DNA from 3 places in the Mesorhizobium erdmanii genome. Region 2 is predicted to be linked to each of the others. Evidence: riboswitches for the same ligand, from Rfam matches in the RefSeq annotation. Region 2 holds a riboswitch; each other region holds the start of a gene.

Region 1 (5,551 bases), 1.7 Mb from region 2:
CCTTCAGGTCGGCACCGGCGGTCTTCTGGGTGAACAGGCTGATCGTGCCGTTGATGCCGAAGTCGGCAACGCGGTTGGCGACCAGCGTACCGGCGCCGGTGTCGCTGTAGGGTAGAATGTCGACGTCGAGGCCAGCCTCGTGATAAAACCCCTTGTCGCGGGCGACGAAGAGCCCGATGTGGTTGGTGTTGACCGTCCAGTCCAGCGCGACGGAGACCTTTTGCGTTGCCGCGAAGGAGCGGCTAGATCCGGCGATGAGCGGAAGACTGCTGGCAAGGGCGAGCAGCAGGGCTTGTCGACGCGTCAAGTCAATCATGGTCGTGTCCTTTGAATGGTTGAGGGTTGAGCAGAATGTCGAGGATCTCGGCTTCGAGTGCGCCGGCCTGTTGCGCGGCGGCGCCTGCCGGATCGCGCGGGCGGGGCAACGGCACCCTGATTTCACGCACCACACGAGCCGGGTGCGCCGACAACACATAGATGCGATCGGACAGGAACACGGCCTCGCGCACATCATGTGTGATCAGCAGCGCCGTCCAGCGATGGTGCCGCCACATCTGCTCGAGCCAGCGCTGCATGGCCGCGCGTGTCAGCGCGTCGAGAGCGCCGAACGGCTCGTCGAGCAAAAGCATGTCGCGCTCCTGCACCACCGTGCGCAAAAGTGCCGCGCGCTGGCGCATGCCGCCCGAGAGTTGCGCCGGAAAATGCCGCTCGAAACCGGCAAGCCCGAACTCGGCGAACAGCGACGCGACGCGCGCCCGCGCGGCCTTGCGTTTAACGCCTTGCACCTCGAGCCCGAGCGTCGTGTTATCGAGGATGCGCCGCCACGGCATCAGTGCGTCGCGCTGCGGCATGAAGGCAAAATGCCTGCCATGATCGTCGAGCGGCGCGCCGTCGAAAAACATCTCGCCTTCGCCATGCTCGGCGCCGGTCAGAAGCTGGAACAGCGTCGACTTGCCGGCACCCGAAGGTCCCAGGATCGAGACGAATTCGCCGGCACCGACGCTAAGCGAAATGTCCGCGAGCACGTCGAGCCCGTCAAACGCCTTGCGCACATGTCGCAATTCGAGCCGCCTCATTGCCGCGGCACCTTTCCCGCGCGCTGCTGGCCGGCCCGCTCCCAGGGCATGGCGAGGCGCTGCAAGAGCACGGTCAGCCCAAACAGGATAAGCGTCAGCGCGGCGCTGACACCGACGGCGGCCAGCACCAGATCGGGGCGGAAATTGTTCTTGGCGTTGAGCATGTAGATACCCAGCCCCTTCGCGGCGCCGGCATATTCGGCAAAGATGGCGCCGACCACGGCATAGGTGATGGAGATTCTGAGGCCGGCGAAGAAATAGGGCAGCGCCGAAGGCAGGCGCGCCACCACAAAGACTCGCCAGCGCCCTGCCCCCATGGCGCGCAGCATCTGGCTGATCTCAACCTCGGTCGCCTCGTAGCCCTGCACCAAAGCCACCAGCATCGGGAAGAAGGTGACCAGCGCCACCAACATGATCTTCGGGGCCAGCCCGAAACCGAACCACAGCACCACCAGCGGCGCTATCGCCACCAGCGGCAAGGTCTGGCTGACGATGAAGACGGGAAACAGCGCGCGCCGCATCGGCTGGAAAAAGTCGACCAGCATCGACAGCGCGAAGGCGGCGGCGAGCGAGCAGGCAAAGCCGGCCAGCGTGGCGCGGATGGTGGGAACGGCGTTGTCGATCAGCGCGTCACGATTGAGCATCGCCTGTTCGAGGACGCGTGAGGGTGCCGGCAGAATCGTCGGCTTGATGCCGGAATAGGTAGCGTAGAGTTGCCACGCCACGGCGAGCAACCCGACCGAGATGATGGCGGGTATTGCCTTGGCAAGGGAAGCCGAGAGCGGGCGCGGCGCGACTGGTGAGACCACGGGCATAACCTTTGACGAGGGGTCGCGCGCAAGCGCGGTAGGCTCAGACAGCCGACGGGCTGTTGGCCGAAACCGTGACGTCGAGGGTTACGTGGCCGGCGCCCGGCCCGAAGCGGCAGAAAGCCTCGTTCAGCGCCGAAAAGATCGCGCCCGTATCGCCCCGCAGTTTGGTGCAGAAGTTCTTGGAGCGATCATAGACGCCGGATTGTTTCAGGAAATCGATACAGCCATAGATCTCGTCCATGTGGTCGCCTGTGCCCATCACGTAGAGCGAGAACTGCGCCGCCGCCGGCTGGCCGGTGGCAGCAGCATTGCGCACGGCGCTGATGGCGGCTTCCTTGCGTGGGCCGAGCGGCCCGACAGGTCCGCCAAATGCGTCGGAGCGGCAGATCGGATCATCCGGCTCACCTGGACAGCCGCGCGAAATGGCGGCCGACAGCACACAATGCTTGCCGCTCCGCGCCGCCGCCACGAACAGATCGCGCAGCGCCGGGAACAACACTTCCGGTGGCCCGACCAGCAAGGTCGAGATGTCGTCGGTCTCGATCCTCAGCCTGTCCCGATAGGGATCGAGCGCGCCGAGCGCGCCCAGGATAACGCCGACGAAATCGTCGGCCATGGGATATAGGGAAATCTGTGCGCCTGAAAACATCGCCCGCCTCGCTCCGCTGGTATTACCCAGATCAGCTTCTAGGGTCCGTGGGCTTGCCGCCCCCGTCTCAGCCCCGACCGTACGGAGCACCCCTGTGGATGGGCGCGTTAAAGCACCATTCGAACTGAAGGGAAAGACGTTTTTTCAACGCACTGCGCCAAAAGCGTTGCACCAGGCCTGGTCACCAGATGGACGCGAGGAGGTCCTCCCAAGTGACTTTTATCGGGAACCTTCGCCAATCCGCGAGGTTGTCCCACCAGTCGCAAGGCGACGAGTTCACAGAAATGGAGACAGAACCATGTTCATGAAAATCCTCGCAGCTTCGGCGTTTACCGTTGCTCTGGCCACGTCCGCGATGGCGCAGACTGCAGCCGGCACGGATGGATCGTCCGGCAGCGGCAAATCGGTCACCGTAGACCCGAGTACGCCAGCTTCGCCCAATCCGGTCGATCCGGCAACAACCAACAGCACGACCACCGCACCGACCGACATGAACTCCAATGCGGACAAGAATTGCCCGACCAGCCCGCAAGGCGCGCAGTCCGATGCCAACGGCAATGCGACGGCGCCAACCGTGAACGACAAAAACTGCGGCAAGTAATCTATTGATCAAAATCGGAAAGCCGCCGGACACCCGGCGGCTTTCGAAAATCATTCCCCGCAATCACTCCATGGGTCGCGAAGAGGGTGCACAGACCGGATCGACGATCGCGATGTTATCGCCAAACCGTCAGGACGCTGCCTTCTCACGAACCGGCAACTTCCAGCCCGGCCTGACGAAATGGCAGGTGTACCCGTTGGGATATTTCTCCAGATAATCCTGATGCTCGGGCTCCGCCTCCCAGAAGGCACCTGCCGGGGCCACCTCGGTGACGACCTTGCCGGGCCACAGGCCGGATGCATCGACATCGGCGATAGTGTCTTCGGCAACGTGCTTCTGCTCGTCGCTGGTGTAGTAGATCGCCGAACGGTAGCTCATCCCGACATCGTTGCCTTGGCGATTGCGCGTCGTCGGATCATGGATCTGGAAAAAGCGCTCCAGCAGCGTGCGATAGCTGATCACCGCTGGATCGAAATTGATCTCGATGGCTTCGGCATGGGTGCCGTGGTTGCGGTAAGTGGCGTTGGGTACATCACCGCCGCTGTAGCCGACACGGGTGGAAGTGACGCCGGGATAGCGCCGTATCAGGTCCTGCATGCCCCAGAAGCAGCCGCCGGCAAGCACTGCGCGTTCGGTCGAAGTCGCCATGTCACCTCTCCTCAAAGAGCAATTCACGGGAAAACGTTAGCGATTTCCGGCCTGAATTGCACAACAACAAATTTGGTAGCCCATAAATGGGCATTGTCTGCGGCTTCGTCCAGCCGTCTGGAATGGAGGCGACACCCGGCAGAGTGCGTGCGGCCATAATATCACGACGCGGAACGGCAGCGAACCGCCGCTGACCTCAGCCGCGCAGATGCCGGGTCCGGCTGTCGACGGCGACCGGCAGGTTGCGCGTGCCAGGCGGAATGGCGGCAAAACTTATGGCCACAGGCGGCGCCTTGAGCGACCAGCTGAAAAGAACAGTCTTGACCGGGATGTCATGCAGCCATGCCTGCAGCCCCGACGGCACGTCACGGCCTGGCCAAACCATCAGCATGCCGTGGTCACGCAATCGCTGTCTTGTGATCCAGGGCGCGAACCGCATATCGAGGTCAGTGAAGATCGACGGCTTGTCATAGGCATTGAGGCCAGCAAGCATGGCCAGATCCGGATCCCCGCCAACGATGTCGAGCCGACCGGGCGATGCCGAATGCCAGACGGCTTCAGCCTCATCCGAGATCGGTCGCGCAGGCCAGCAGACTGGCTCCATGTGCCCCCACAAATTGCAGTTCGTCCAACGCATCGCCGCATAGGCACCGGACGTGCCGACAATGCAGATCAGCGCGCAAATCGCCAGCCTTCGCATTTCGAGGGTGCCAAGCCGATGGCCCACGAGGGCGAGAACCACGACACCGACAAGATTGTACATCGGCGCGCCCCAGGCTTCGCCGGTACCGGTGAACGGCGAAGCCACCATGATGAGGATCGCTGGTCCAAGCCCCATCCACGCGAGATAGACGAGCGTACCGTGTTCGACAGGCTTATCCGGCGCGGGTGAGCGGCGCAGCAATCCAGATATCGCCAACACCAGAAGAAAGCCGGAAAGGCCAGCCAGCTGAACGCCGATATAATAAAGGCGCGCACGGTGCTCCATCACCCATTGGTCGCGGTCGGCAAAATAGGTCAGCGGTAGAAAATCCATACGGTAGAGATGGATGGCCAGCGGCGCGGCAACCGCAAAAAAAACGGCTAGACCGAGCCAGGGCCAGGGCGTCGCCAGCCGGCTGCGTGCACGCGCATCGGACAAGAGCCAGAGAGCGCCGAAGGCAAGCAGCAGGCCGGTGGAGAACTTGGCGTAGAGCCCGACGCCCGACACCAGTCCGAGCGCCAGCCACCAGCCCGGCCCGCCGCCGCGGACGGCGCGCCAAAGCAGCCAGCAAATGGCTGCCCAGAACGGCATCTGCGCATAGTCGTGATTGAACTGCGGCGTCGGCCAGCCGAAAAAATAGATCGACGGCATCAAAAGCACCGCGGCCAACGCGCGGCTTCGCCCCAACATGTCGCGGCCCAGCAGATAGACCAGAACGAAGGTCGAAGAAATCGTCAGTTGGGCGAGCAGATATTGCGGCCAGCGAAACGATCCCGTGAGAAGATGGCTGGTCTCAAGCAGCCAGCCGGGAAGCTGCGGATGCTTATAAGTCAAAAGCACCCATTCGCGACCCCACATAAAGCCTTCGACGACATCGCGAGGCGGAGCTGCGTCGACCAGCGCGGGCACCATCGTCCAGCAGACGATCTGCACCAGGCACAAAAGCGCCAGCAGATACCAGGGATGACGGATGAGACCGGGCCAGATCGATGCACGGTCGATGCCCGCGATAGGCAAGCTGGTCGGCAGCCAACCATCCATGGAGTCGTCAATTCCCGTCAT
Region 2 (5,551 bases):
CGCTGCGGCGAATTGGACATCGAAGGCGAGTTGAACCTCGCCATAGCTGAACGAGACCTTGTCCAGCCGCACCGGAACGCCCCTCCTGCCCATCGCCCCGTCAGACATTGCGGGCCTTCTCCCTTCCCAGCCAGTCTGCGGCCAGCACCAATGCGAGGCAGACGAGGCCAAGCAACAGCGCCAGACCGGCAGCGTCCGCGGTGCGGTAGCTGCCCATGCGTGCCAGCAGAAGGTAGGGCAAGGTCTGCACGGAATCACTGCCGAACAGTGCGATGACGCCGAGATCGCCGAGCGACAACGCCATGGCGAAAGCGAAAGCGGTGGCGAGCGGACGGCGCAGGGAGGGCCAGTCGACCAGCCGCAGCCTGGCCCAGCCGGAAATGCCGAGCTGCGCGCAAAGCCGTTCGTGACGCTCGCTCGCTGCGTCATAGGCGGGACGGACGGCGCGCAGCGCGAACGGCATCGCCATGACGGCGTTGACGGTGACGACCATGACCGGGGCGATGGCAAAGACATCGCCGGCATGACGCAGCAGGAGGAACCAGCCGGCGCCGATGACGATGGGCGGCACGACCAGGACAAAGCCGGCGCCGGTATCGGTTGCATGTTCGAGCAGCGTCCTTGCGCCGGCACGGCGGCTCAGCGCCAGTGCCCGGCGCGCCATGGTCAGCGCCAGCGACAGCATCACCGAAAGCAACGCCGACAGGAAGGCGAGCACGGCACTCGTGAATGTCGCCTGGCGGACAGTGGCCTCGCCGGCAAGCCGGCCGAGATCGGCGCCCAGGCCGGCCGCCACGGTCGCGGCCATTGGCCCGACGACGAACAGCAGCGCCAGCACGATCAGCCCGGCGTTGAACACGGTTTCGGTACCGTTGACGGAGAGATAGCGGCGCGGTGCGACCGGCAGGTTGGTGTCGCCGACGACGTTGGCGCCGAGCCGCGTCAGCGCCAGCACCACGATGAAGGTCACGGCGATCTGCAGCATTGTCAGGGCGACCGCCCGCGCGGGATCGAAATCGAAGCGTAGCGCCTGGTAGATGCCGACCTCGAGCGTCGTCGCGGCCGGCCCGCCACCAAGCGTCAGCACGATGGTGAAGGAGGTGATGCAGAGCATGAAGACAAGCCCGGCGACGCCAGGCAGGGCGGCGCGCAGCGTCGGCCATTCGATCAACCGGAACGCCGGTGGCGCGGCCATGCCGAGCTGGCTTGCCAGCCGCCATTGGTCGGCGGGGATGGTCTGCAGCGCCTCGAGGAACAGCCTTGTTGCCAGCGGCAGGTTGAAGAAGACATGGGCCACGATAATGCCGGACAGGCCGTAAATGCCTGGCCAGCCCTGGCCGCCAATCGTGCTGAACAAGCCGGCGAAATAGCCTGCGCGGCCATAAAGCGCCAGGATGCCGAGAGCCGCGACGATCGCTGGCAGCGCCAGCGGCACGGCGAAGAGCCGCAGGATGGAGCCGCGGCCGAAGAAACGCGGATGCCGCGACAGGGCACGTGCGACGAAGAGTGCCGGGACGACCGAAAGCAGGGTCGACAGCGAGGCCTGCCAGAGCGTGAACCGGACGACTCGAAGGAGATAGGCATCGAAGGCCGCCCAGGCGCCCGAGAAGTCGTGGGCGCCCTCGACGAGCAGTCCGGCGAGCGCGCCGCCGATCAGCAATGTGATCGCGGCGAGCGCAATGACGCCGGCGGCGACGCGGGGATCGGTCGGACGCGCCGGCGCCATCGCTTCGTCTACTTGCTCATCACCGCCAGCCATTCATCCACCCAGGCCTTGCGGTTGGCCGCGACCTCCTCGGGGCTGAACACTAAGGTCTTGGTCGGCTTGACCAGTTTGTCGAAGGCCGGATTGAGAGGCTTGTCCGTCTTGCCGGCGGGGAACATCCAGTTGGTCTCCGGGATGGCATCCTGGAATTTCGGTCCGGTCATGAAGGCCATGAACTTTTCCGCCAGAGGATTCTTGGCTCCGGTAGTGGTGATGCCGGCGACCTCGATCTGCAGATACTCACCTTCTTCGAACGAAGCCGCCTGGTAACGCTCGGTATTCTCCGCGACCATATGGTAGGCCGGCGACGTCGTGTAGGACAGCACCATCGGCGCCTCGCCCTTGGTGAACAGGCCATAGGCCTCGCTCCAGCCCGGCGTCACGGTCAACACCTTGGATTTGAGCTTGGCCCAGGCTTCCGGTGCCTTGTCGCCATAGACCGACTTCACCCACAACAGCAGGCCGAGGCCCGGCGTCGAGGTGCGCGGATCCTGGATGACGATCTTGTCGTCGGCAGTGCCTTCGACCAGTTCCTTCAGGCTTTTCGGTGGGGTCTTCAGCTTCTGCGTGTCGTAGACAACCGCGAAATAGCCATAGTCGAAGGGAACAAAGACGTCGTCGGTCCAGCCGCCCGGCACGCTGACATCGCTCACCGCGCCATGCGGGGCGAACAACCCGCTAGCCTTGGCATCGGCGGTAAGATTGGTGTCGAGGCCGAGCACGATATCGGCCTTGGTCGACGCGCCTTCGAGCTTGACGCGGTTGAGCAGGGCGACACCATCGGCGACCGAGACGAACTCGACGTCGCAGCCGCATTCGGCCTCGAATTCCTTCTTCACCACGGGACCTGGACCCCAGTCGGCTGTGAAACTCTCATAGGTGTAGACGGTGAGCTTGTCCTTGGCCAAGGCCGGCCCGGACAGCGCCATGATCATGGCGGAAACAAGAGAGTATAAAAGCGTGCGCATCGGCGCCTCCTTCGTTCGAATTGAAAGGAATTGAGGCGTCGGACTGTCCGAAACGTCTAATCCCTCCGCCGGTACAAACCGGATCAGGTTCAGCGGGTTGGCGAGATTGCCTCTCAGCCGGTCCGCGAAGATTGCGTCCGGCACCCCGTTAGAGCGTTTCGACACATAGGCCGGGTCGGCGAACCACGCAAGTGGCAGTTTGCCGGCCTTCCGTTTCCGCGGCCGGGCTGGTACAGGCCACCGGATATGAGCACATTCACGATCCTGCTTGGCGGCGATCTCATCCGCACGCCCCGGCTCGACCGCCAGGTCGAAGGCTCGCGCGTCATCGCCGCGGACGCCGGCATCGGCCATGCCCGGCTGCTCGGCCTTGTGCCTGAACTGTGGGTGGGCGATTTCGATTCGGTCCCGGCCGATCTGCCCGCCGACCTCGCTTCGGTGCCTCGCCAGACCTTCCCGGCGGAGAAGGACAAGACCGACGGCGAACTGGCGATCGCCGCCGCGCTGGAGCGCGGCGCGACCCGCCTTGTGCTGGCCGGCGCGTTCGGCGGCAAGCGCGCCGACCACGCTTTCCTGCATCTGGCGCTCGCCCTGCGCCTGGCCGAGGCCGGAACGGAGGTGCTGCTGACCAGCGGTGCCCAGGAAGGTGTCCCCTTGCTGTTGGGAAAGGCCGGCTTCGATTATGCCGACGGCACGCTGTTTTCGATCCTCGGCTTTTCCGAACTTGCCGGCCTGACCGTCACCGGCGCCAAATGGCCGCTCAACCAGGTCGAGGTCGCCTTCGGCTCGTCGCTGACCATTTCCAACGAGGTCAAGTTCGACAAGACCGGCCGCCGACTCGAAATCGCGCTCGGCCACGGCCGCGCGCTGCTGCTCGCCCATCCCCATCCCTTGCCCGAAAGCTGACATGGCCCCGCCCCTCCTCAATCTCGACGGGATAAGACTGACGTTCGGCGGCACGCCGCTGCTCGATGGCGCCGCCTTGACCGCTTCGACCGGCGACAAGATCGCCCTGGTGGGCCGCAACGGTTCGGGCAAGTCGACGCTGCTCAAGATCGCCGCCGGCCTGATCGAGCCGCAGGATGGCGAGGTCTTCCGCCAGCCCTCGGCGACCGTCCGCTATCTGCCGCAAATGCCAGACATGGAAGGATTCGCCACGGTGCGTGCCTATGTCGAGGCCGGGCTTGGCCCCGCCGACGACCCCTACCGCGCCAGCTATCTGATGGAGCATCTCGGCCTGACGGGTGACGAGCGGCCGGGCGACCTGTCCGGCGGTGAGGCAAGGCGCGCCGCCCTTGCCCGCGTCATGGCGCCCGAGCCCGACATTCTGCTTCTTGATGAGCCGACCAATCATCTCGATCTTTCGGTTATCGAATGGCTGGAAGAGGAGCTTGTCCGCACCTCCTCGGCGCTGATCGTGATTTCGCACGACCGCCGTTTTCTCGAACGCGTGTCGCGGGCCACCGTCTGGCTCGATCGCGGCCAGACCCGCAGGCTGGACAAGGGTTTTGGTCATTTCGAGGAATGGCGCGACCTGGTGCTGGAAGAAGAAGAGCGCGAGCAGCACAAGCTCGGCCGCCAGATCGTGCGCGAAGAGCACTGGCTGCGCTATGGCGTGACGGCGCGGCGCAAGCGCAACATGCGCCGGTTGGGCGAATTGCAGACCATGCGCCAGCGTTTTCGCGGCCACCGCGGCGCCGAAGGCACCGCGACCATGGTGGCGAGCGACGCCGCCGAATCCGGCAAGCTGGTGATCGAGGCGAAGAACATCGAGAAGAGCTTTGGCGATCTCACCGTGGTCAAGGGCTTCTCAACCCGCATCCAGCGCGGCGACCGCGTCGGCCTCGTCGGGCCGAACGGCGCCGGCAAGACGACGCTTTTGAAGATGCTGATCGGCGAACTGGCGCCAGATGCCGGCTCGGTTCGGCTCGGCACCAATCTGGAGATCGCCACGCTCGATCAGAAGCGCGAGGCCGTCGACCCGCAGGAGACCCTGGCGCAGTATCTGACCGACGGGCGCGGCGAGAACCTCGTCATCAATGGCGAGCAGCGCCATGTCGTCTCCTACATGAAGGATTTCCTGTTCAAGCCGGAGCAGGCGCGCACGCCGGTGCGCGAGCTTTCCGGTGGCGAGCGGGCACGGCTGATCCTGGCGCGCGTGCTGGCCCGGCCGGCGAACCTGCTGGTGCTCGATGAGCCGACCAACGATCTCGACATGGAGACGCTGGAGCTTCTGCAGGAGCTGGTCGCCGGTTTTGCCGGCACCGTCATCCTGGTCAGCCACGACCGCGATTTTCTCGACCGCACGGTCACAAGCATCATCGCGCCGGACGGCGGCGGTCGCTGGGTCGAATATGCCGGTGGCTATTCCGATATGCTGGCGCAGCGCGGTGGCACCAGGCTCGACGACCGCAAGGCACGCGCCAGGGCCGAGGCCAGCGATGCGCCGGCGGCGGGCAAGAGTGAACCGGCAGCGGCGAAGGGGCCCGCGAAAAAACTGTCGTTCAAGCAGAAATTCGCCCTGGAATCCTTGCCGAAGAAGATCGAGGCGGTGACCGCGTCGATCTCCCGGCTGGAGAACAACATCGCCGACCCGGCCTATTACGAGCGCGATCCGGCCTCGTTCCAGAAGACCATCGCCGCCCTCGACAAGGAGCGCGCGACGCTGGCCGCGCTCGAGGAAGAGTGGCTGGAACTGGAGATGCTGCGTGAGGAAATGGAAGGGTAAGAAGTCTAGGCCGTAGGCCGATCAATCGACAAAGATTTGTCGATTGAAGCGACGACCGGTGAAAGCCCGGAGGGCTGGAAGCCACGACGG
Region 3 (5,551 bases), 1.5 Mb from region 2:
AAGCCGAAGGTGTGTCGGGAATGCTGCTGCGCCACGGCAGTGACTTCTGCATCGTCTATACGCATACATACGCAGTGGCGGACTCAGCGCCTCAGCGGTCGAACATGCGCGACAAGTCGCGTGCAAAGTCATCTTGGGGACCCTGACAACAAGGTACGTGCGCTCAATCGGGTCCACCTCATTCACAAAACCGGCTCGGTGGGGTAGTGGGAACGCAGAGAAATCTCCGGTCGCAGCCTTACCCGGTCAAAACAAGGACTCAAACCATGAATGCCCTCGTCATCTGCTCCGGCGGATTGGACTCTGTTTCGCTCGCTCACAAGGTGGCGACCGAGCAGAAACTCATTGGCCTGCTTTCGTTCGATTACGGCCAGAGGCACAAAAAGGAACTCGGCTTTGCCGCCATCTGCGCCAAACGGCTGGGTGTTCCGCACCAGATCGTCGATATCCGCGATGTTGGCCGGAACCTGAGCGGCTCGGCGCTGACTGACAATGTGGACGTGCCCGACGGGCACTATGCCGAAGACTCCATGAGGATCACGGTGGTGCCGAATAGGAACGCTATCATGCTGGCCATCGCCTTCGGGGTTGCCGCCGCGCAGAAGGCCGATGCGGTGGCCACTGCCGTCCACGGCGGAGATCATTTCATCTATCCCGATTGCCGGCCCGCTTTTATCGACGCCTTTCAGACGATGCAGAACCATGCGCTCGCAGGCTACGCCGATATCTGCCTGTACGCTCCGTATGTGAATATCTCGAAGGCCGACATCGTCAGCGAGGGGGCAAAGTACGCCACACCGTTCGAGGCGACGTGGTCCTGCTACAAGGGCGGTGCACGTCATTGCGGTCGCTGCGGGACATGCGTCGAACGGCGCGAAGCATTCGATCTGGCCGGCATCACCGACCCGACAGATTATGAGGACGCAGACTTCTGGCTCCACGCTATCCAGACAAGGAGCGCGTAATGTTCCGCATTACCAAAGAGTTCCACTTCTCGGCCTCGCATCAGCTCACCTCCTTGCCACCAGGTCATCAGTGCGCACGTCTGCACGGCCACAACTACATCGTTGTAGTGGAGCTTTCGGGTGGCGAACTGGACGAACACGGCTTTGTGCGCGACTACCAAGATCTGGCGGCGTTCAAGCACTACATCGATGGGACCTTCGACCATCGGCATCTTAACGACGTGCTGGGGCATGACCATGCCACAGCGGAATACCTGGCCAGGCACTTTTACGACTGGTGCAAGGTGCGGCTACCCGAAACCTCCGCCGTGCGGGTGAGCGAGACGCCGAAAACCTGGGCGGAATACCGGCCATGACTTGCGCGTTGCATCCCGGAATCCGGGTGAGCGAGATTTTTGGGCCGACCATTCAGGGCGAAGGCGTGCTGATCGGCTTGCCGACGGTGTTCGTAAGAACCGGCGGGTGCGATTATCGCTGTTCCTGGTGCGACAGCCTGCATGCGGTGGACCGTCGCTTCCGCCATGATTGGGAGATGATGACTCCCGACGCGGTTTGGCAAAAGGTCATTGCACTTTCCGGCGGTCAGCCCGTGATGGTATCGCTATCGGGCGGCAATCCGGCCATCCAGCCGCTTGGCCACTTGATCGACCGCGGGCATGGTGAGGGCTACCGTTTTGCATTGGAAAGCCAAGGTTCGGTGTCTAAGCAATGGTTCGCGGATCTCGACGTGCTGGTACTCAGCCCCAAGCCGCCCTCAAGTGAAATGACGACAGATTGGGCCGCGTTCGACGCCTGCTTAGAGGCGGCGCAGGCTAAGCCGCAGATGGCGCTCAAGCTTGTCGTCTTCGACGAAGATGACTATGCCTATGCCAAAGACGCCGCGGCGCGCTACCCCCAATTACCCGTCTATCTGCAGCCCGGCAATCACACGCCGCCGCGTCCCGGCAACGAAGACGGTTTCATCGACTTTGCCGGTGTGATGAGGCGCATGGAATGGCTGGTTGAAAAGGTGACCCGTGACAGGTGGTTCGAGGCGCGTGTACTGCCGCAGCTTCATGTTCTGCTCTGGGGCGTCTAGCCGAAGGGGAAGGATTGCCGACGACGAGCAAGCCAGACATCTATAGCAATCTCACCCAACTGGGCGGCAGCAGCGTCGTTCCGGAAAGCCCCGAAAACACCGTGCTGGAAAAGGCACCGAATCCGCATGAGGGCTCGCCTTATTGGGGGCGCTTCACCGCTCCTCTGGAGCGTGACTTGCTCTCGATACTACCATGCTTTTCCGCTGGGTTTGTTTGGTCGCCCCGATCACCGCTGCGGGCCGAATGCGCTTGACAAAATAGCGCCGGCCCGTTCAAACTTGAGGCATTCACCAGGGGAGTCCCGGCAAGGGGCTGAGATACTGCTTGCTTTCGCGGCGCAGTGACCCGTTGAACCTGATCCAGTTCATACTGGCGTAGGGACGGTGCAAGCGCTTACGGGAGTTTACGCCCGAGGTCCTGTTTCGGCAGGTCAACAGAAGCGTCTTTTCATCCTTCCGGCACAGAACTGGGTCTCCAATGCATGAGCAAAGGAGCCTCAAGATGAATGCCTTCACCCCCGCCGTCTCGACGGGACCATTGCCCGCCTCGCGGAAAATCCACAAGCCCGGTGCCATCCACCCGCAGATCAGGGTGCCGATGCGCGAGATCTCCGTCCATCCGACGGCCGGCGAGCCGCCCGTCACCGTCTACGATCCCTCAGGCCCCTATACCGACCCGACTGTCGAAACCAGCATCGAAACCGGCCTTGCCCGGCTTCGCCGCGAATGGATCGTGTCGCGCGGCGATGTCGAAGCCTATGACGGGCGCCATGTCCGACCCGAAGACAATGGATTTGTCACGGGCGAACGCCTGACGCCGGAGTTTCCAATCCGTAACCGGCCGCTGAAGGCCAAATCGGGCAAGGCCGTGACCCAGCTTGCCTATGCGCGCGCCGGCATCATCACGCCAGAAATGGAGTTCGTCGCCATCCGCGAGAATCTCGGCCGCGAGATCCTGCGCGGCAAGATCGAGCGCGACGGCGAAGCCTTCGGCGCGGCGATCCCCGACTTTGTCACGCCGGAATTCGTGCGCGAGGAGGTGGCGCGCGGGCGCGCGATCATTCCCGCCAACATCAATCATCCCGAGAGCGAGCCGATGATCATCGGCCGCAATTTCCTGGTGAAGATCAACGCCAATATCGGCAACTCGGCGGTCACCTCGTCGATGGCCGAGGAAGTGGAAAAGATGGTCTGGGCGATCCGTTGGGGCGCCGATACGGTGATGGACCTGTCGACCGGCCGCAACATCCACAACATCCGCGAATGGATCGTGCGCAACTCGCCGGTGCCGATCGGCACGGTGCCGCTCTATCAGGCGCTCGAAAAGGTCAACGGCATCGCCGAGGATCTGAGTTGGGAGGTGTACCGCGACACGCTGATCGAACAGGCCGAACAGGGCGTCGACTATTTCACCATCCATGCCGGCGTGCGGCTGCACTTTATCCCGCTGACCGTTGACCGAGTCACGGGCATCGTCTCGCGCGGCGGCTCGATCATGGCCAAATGGTGCCTGCACCATCACCGGGAAAGCTTCCTCTATGAGCATTTCGCGGAAATCTGTGACATCTGCCGCGCCTATGACGTGTCCTTTTCGCTCGGCGACGGTCTTCGTCCGGGCTCCATCGCCGACGCCAACGACGCGGCGCAATTCGCCGAACTGGAAACGCTCGGTGAATTGACGAAGATCGCCTGGGCCAAAGATTGCCAAGTGATGATCGAAGGCCCTGGCCACGTGCCTATGCACAAGATCAAGCAGAACATGGACAAGCAGCTCGCTGTCTGCGGCGAGGCGCCGTTCTACACGCTGGGGCCGCTGACGACGGACATAGCGCCGGGCTATGACCACATCACCTCCGGCATCGGCGCCGCCATGATCGGCTGGTTCGGCACGGCCATGCTCTGCTACGTCACGCCGAAGGAGCATCTCGGCCTTCCGGACCGCAATGACGTCAAGACCGGCGTGATCACCTACAAGATCGCGGCCCATGCCGCCGACCTGGCGAAGGGGCATCCGGCGGCGAAAGTCAGGGATGATGCCCTTTCGTGCGCGCGCTTCGAGTTCCGCTGGGAGGACCAGTTCAACCTGTCGCTCGATCCCGAAACCGCGCGGTCCTTCCACGACCAGACCTTGCCCAAGGAGGCGCATAAGGTGGCACATTTCTGCTCGATGTGCGGACCGAAATTCTGCTCCATGCGCATTTCCCACGACATTCGCGCCGAGGCACAGAAAGAGGGCATGGCGGCGATGGCGGCGAAATACCGCGGGGGCGGCGATCTCTACGTGCCGGCGGACGAGACCGGCGCACCGCTGGTGCCGGAGGCGCATGAGCCGTCATGAGGGTGCTGGTCAAAGGGGCCGGGGTCGCCGGCCTCACCGCGGCCTTCGAGTTCGCCACACGCGGCGCGGCTGTAACCGTTGCCGAGACAAGGCCTGGCCTTGACGGCAATGCGTCGTGGTTCGCCGGCGGCATGCTGGCGCCATGGTGCGAACGCGAAAGCGCCGAGCAGCCGGTGCTGGATCTCGGACGCGATGCCGCCGGCTGGTGGGATGCGGTACTGCCGGGTCAGGTGACACGGGCCGGAACGCTGGTCGTGGCCGCGCCGCGTGATGCCGGTGAGCTTGACCGGTTCGCCAGTCGCACGTCAGGGCATCGGCGTGTCGATGAAGACGAAATTGCGATCCTGGAGCCCGACCTCGCAGGCCGCTTCCGGCGCGGGTTGCTGTTCCCCGATGAGGCTCATCTCGACCCGCGCCAGGCGATGGCGGCACTTCATGACAAGCTTGCAGCCATGGGTGTCGAATTCCACTTCGGCACCGACGCCCGGCATGTTTCCGGCTTCGATCGTCAGATCGACTGCACGGGAATGGCCGCCGTCGATGACAGGCTGCGCGGCATTCGCGGCGAAATGCTGATCCTGCGCACGCTTGATGTCTCGCTGTCACGCCCGGTCAGGCTGCTGCATCCGCGCTTTCCGCTCTACGTGGTGCCGCGCACCTACCACAATTTCATGGTCGGTGCGACGATGATCGAAAGCCAGTCCACCGGACGGGTCACGGCGCGTTCAATGATGGAGTTGCTCAGCGCCGCCTGCGCGCTGCACCCGGCATTCGCCGAAGCTGAGATCGTCGAGGCTGGTGTCGGCGTTCGTCCCGCCTTTCCCGACAACCTGCCGCGTATCGAGGCACTCGGAAACACGGTCGCGATCAACGGCCTCTATCGCCATGGCTTTCTGCTCGCCCCAGCCATGGCGCGCCAGGCGGCCGAGCTTGTCTTCGGTCACGACAAACCCGCGGAGTTTGCACATGAATCTGATGGTCAACGGCGAAGCGCATGAGATTGCCGCCACCACGCTGGCCGAATTGCTTGCAGCGCTCGACTACGAAGGCGATTGGCTAGCAACCGCCGTCAACAGCGATCTCGTACACAAAGCCAACCGCGCGGAGTTCCAGTTGAGCGACGGCGACCGGATCGAAATCCTCTCGCCCATGCAGGGAGGCTAGCATGTT

What was found. A riboswitch is a leader RNA that binds a small molecule or an ion and turns the genes downstream of it on or off. The one in region 2 is predicted to bind thiamine pyrophosphate.
Region 1: it holds a riboswitch for thiamine pyrophosphate, as region 2 does, so the genes downstream of both, EB233_RS14905 (YkoF family thiamine/hydroxymethylpyrimidine-binding protein) here and thiB (thiamine ABC transporter substrate binding subunit) in region 2, are expected to answer to the same signal.
Region 3: it holds a riboswitch for thiamine pyrophosphate, as region 2 does, so the genes downstream of both, thiC (phosphomethylpyrimidine synthase ThiC) here and thiB (thiamine ABC transporter substrate binding subunit) in region 2, are expected to answer to the same signal.

Annotation. Positions count from the first base shown of each region.
Region 1 is NZ_CP033361.1:3,056,919-3,062,469, reverse strand. It holds gene EB233_RS14920 (ABC transporter substrate-binding protein) at 1-316, opposite strand, end outside; gene EB233_RS14915 (ABC transporter ATP-binding protein) at 309-1,076, opposite strand; gene EB233_RS14910 (ABC transporter permease) at 1,073-1,891, opposite strand; gene EB233_RS14905 (YkoF family thiamine/hydroxymethylpyrimidine-binding protein) at 1,929-2,537, opposite strand; TPP riboswitch at 2,528-2,641, opposite strand; gene EB233_RS14900 (hypothetical protein) at 2,836-3,138, shown strand; gene msrA (peptide-methionine (S)-S-oxide reductase MsrA) at 3,268-3,786, opposite strand; gene EB233_RS14890 (glycosyltransferase family 39 protein) at 3,983-5,530, opposite strand.
Region 2 is NZ_CP033361.1:1,365,953-1,371,503, reverse strand. It holds gene thiQ (thiamine ABC transporter ATP-binding protein) at 1-108, opposite strand, end outside; gene thiP (thiamine/thiamine pyrophosphate ABC transporter permease) at 101-1,726, opposite strand; gene thiB (thiamine ABC transporter substrate binding subunit) at 1,735-2,733, opposite strand; TPP riboswitch at 2,777-2,891, opposite strand; gene EB233_RS06545 (thiamine diphosphokinase) at 2,980-3,639, shown strand; gene EB233_RS06540 (ABC-F family ATP-binding cassette domain-containing protein) at 3,641-5,461, shown strand.
Region 3 is NZ_CP033361.1:6,429,069-6,434,619, forward strand. It holds gene queC (7-cyano-7-deazaguanine synthase QueC) at 267-965, shown strand; gene queD (6-carboxytetrahydropterin synthase QueD) at 965-1,321, shown strand; gene queE (7-carboxy-7-deazaguanine synthase QueE) at 1,318-2,043, shown strand; TPP riboswitch at 2,327-2,443, shown strand; gene thiC (phosphomethylpyrimidine synthase ThiC) at 2,546-4,381, shown strand; gene thiO (glycine oxidase ThiO) at 4,378-5,379, shown strand; gene thiS (sulfur carrier protein ThiS) at 5,348-5,545, shown strand; gene EB233_RS30895 (thiazole synthase) at 5,547-5,551, shown strand, end outside.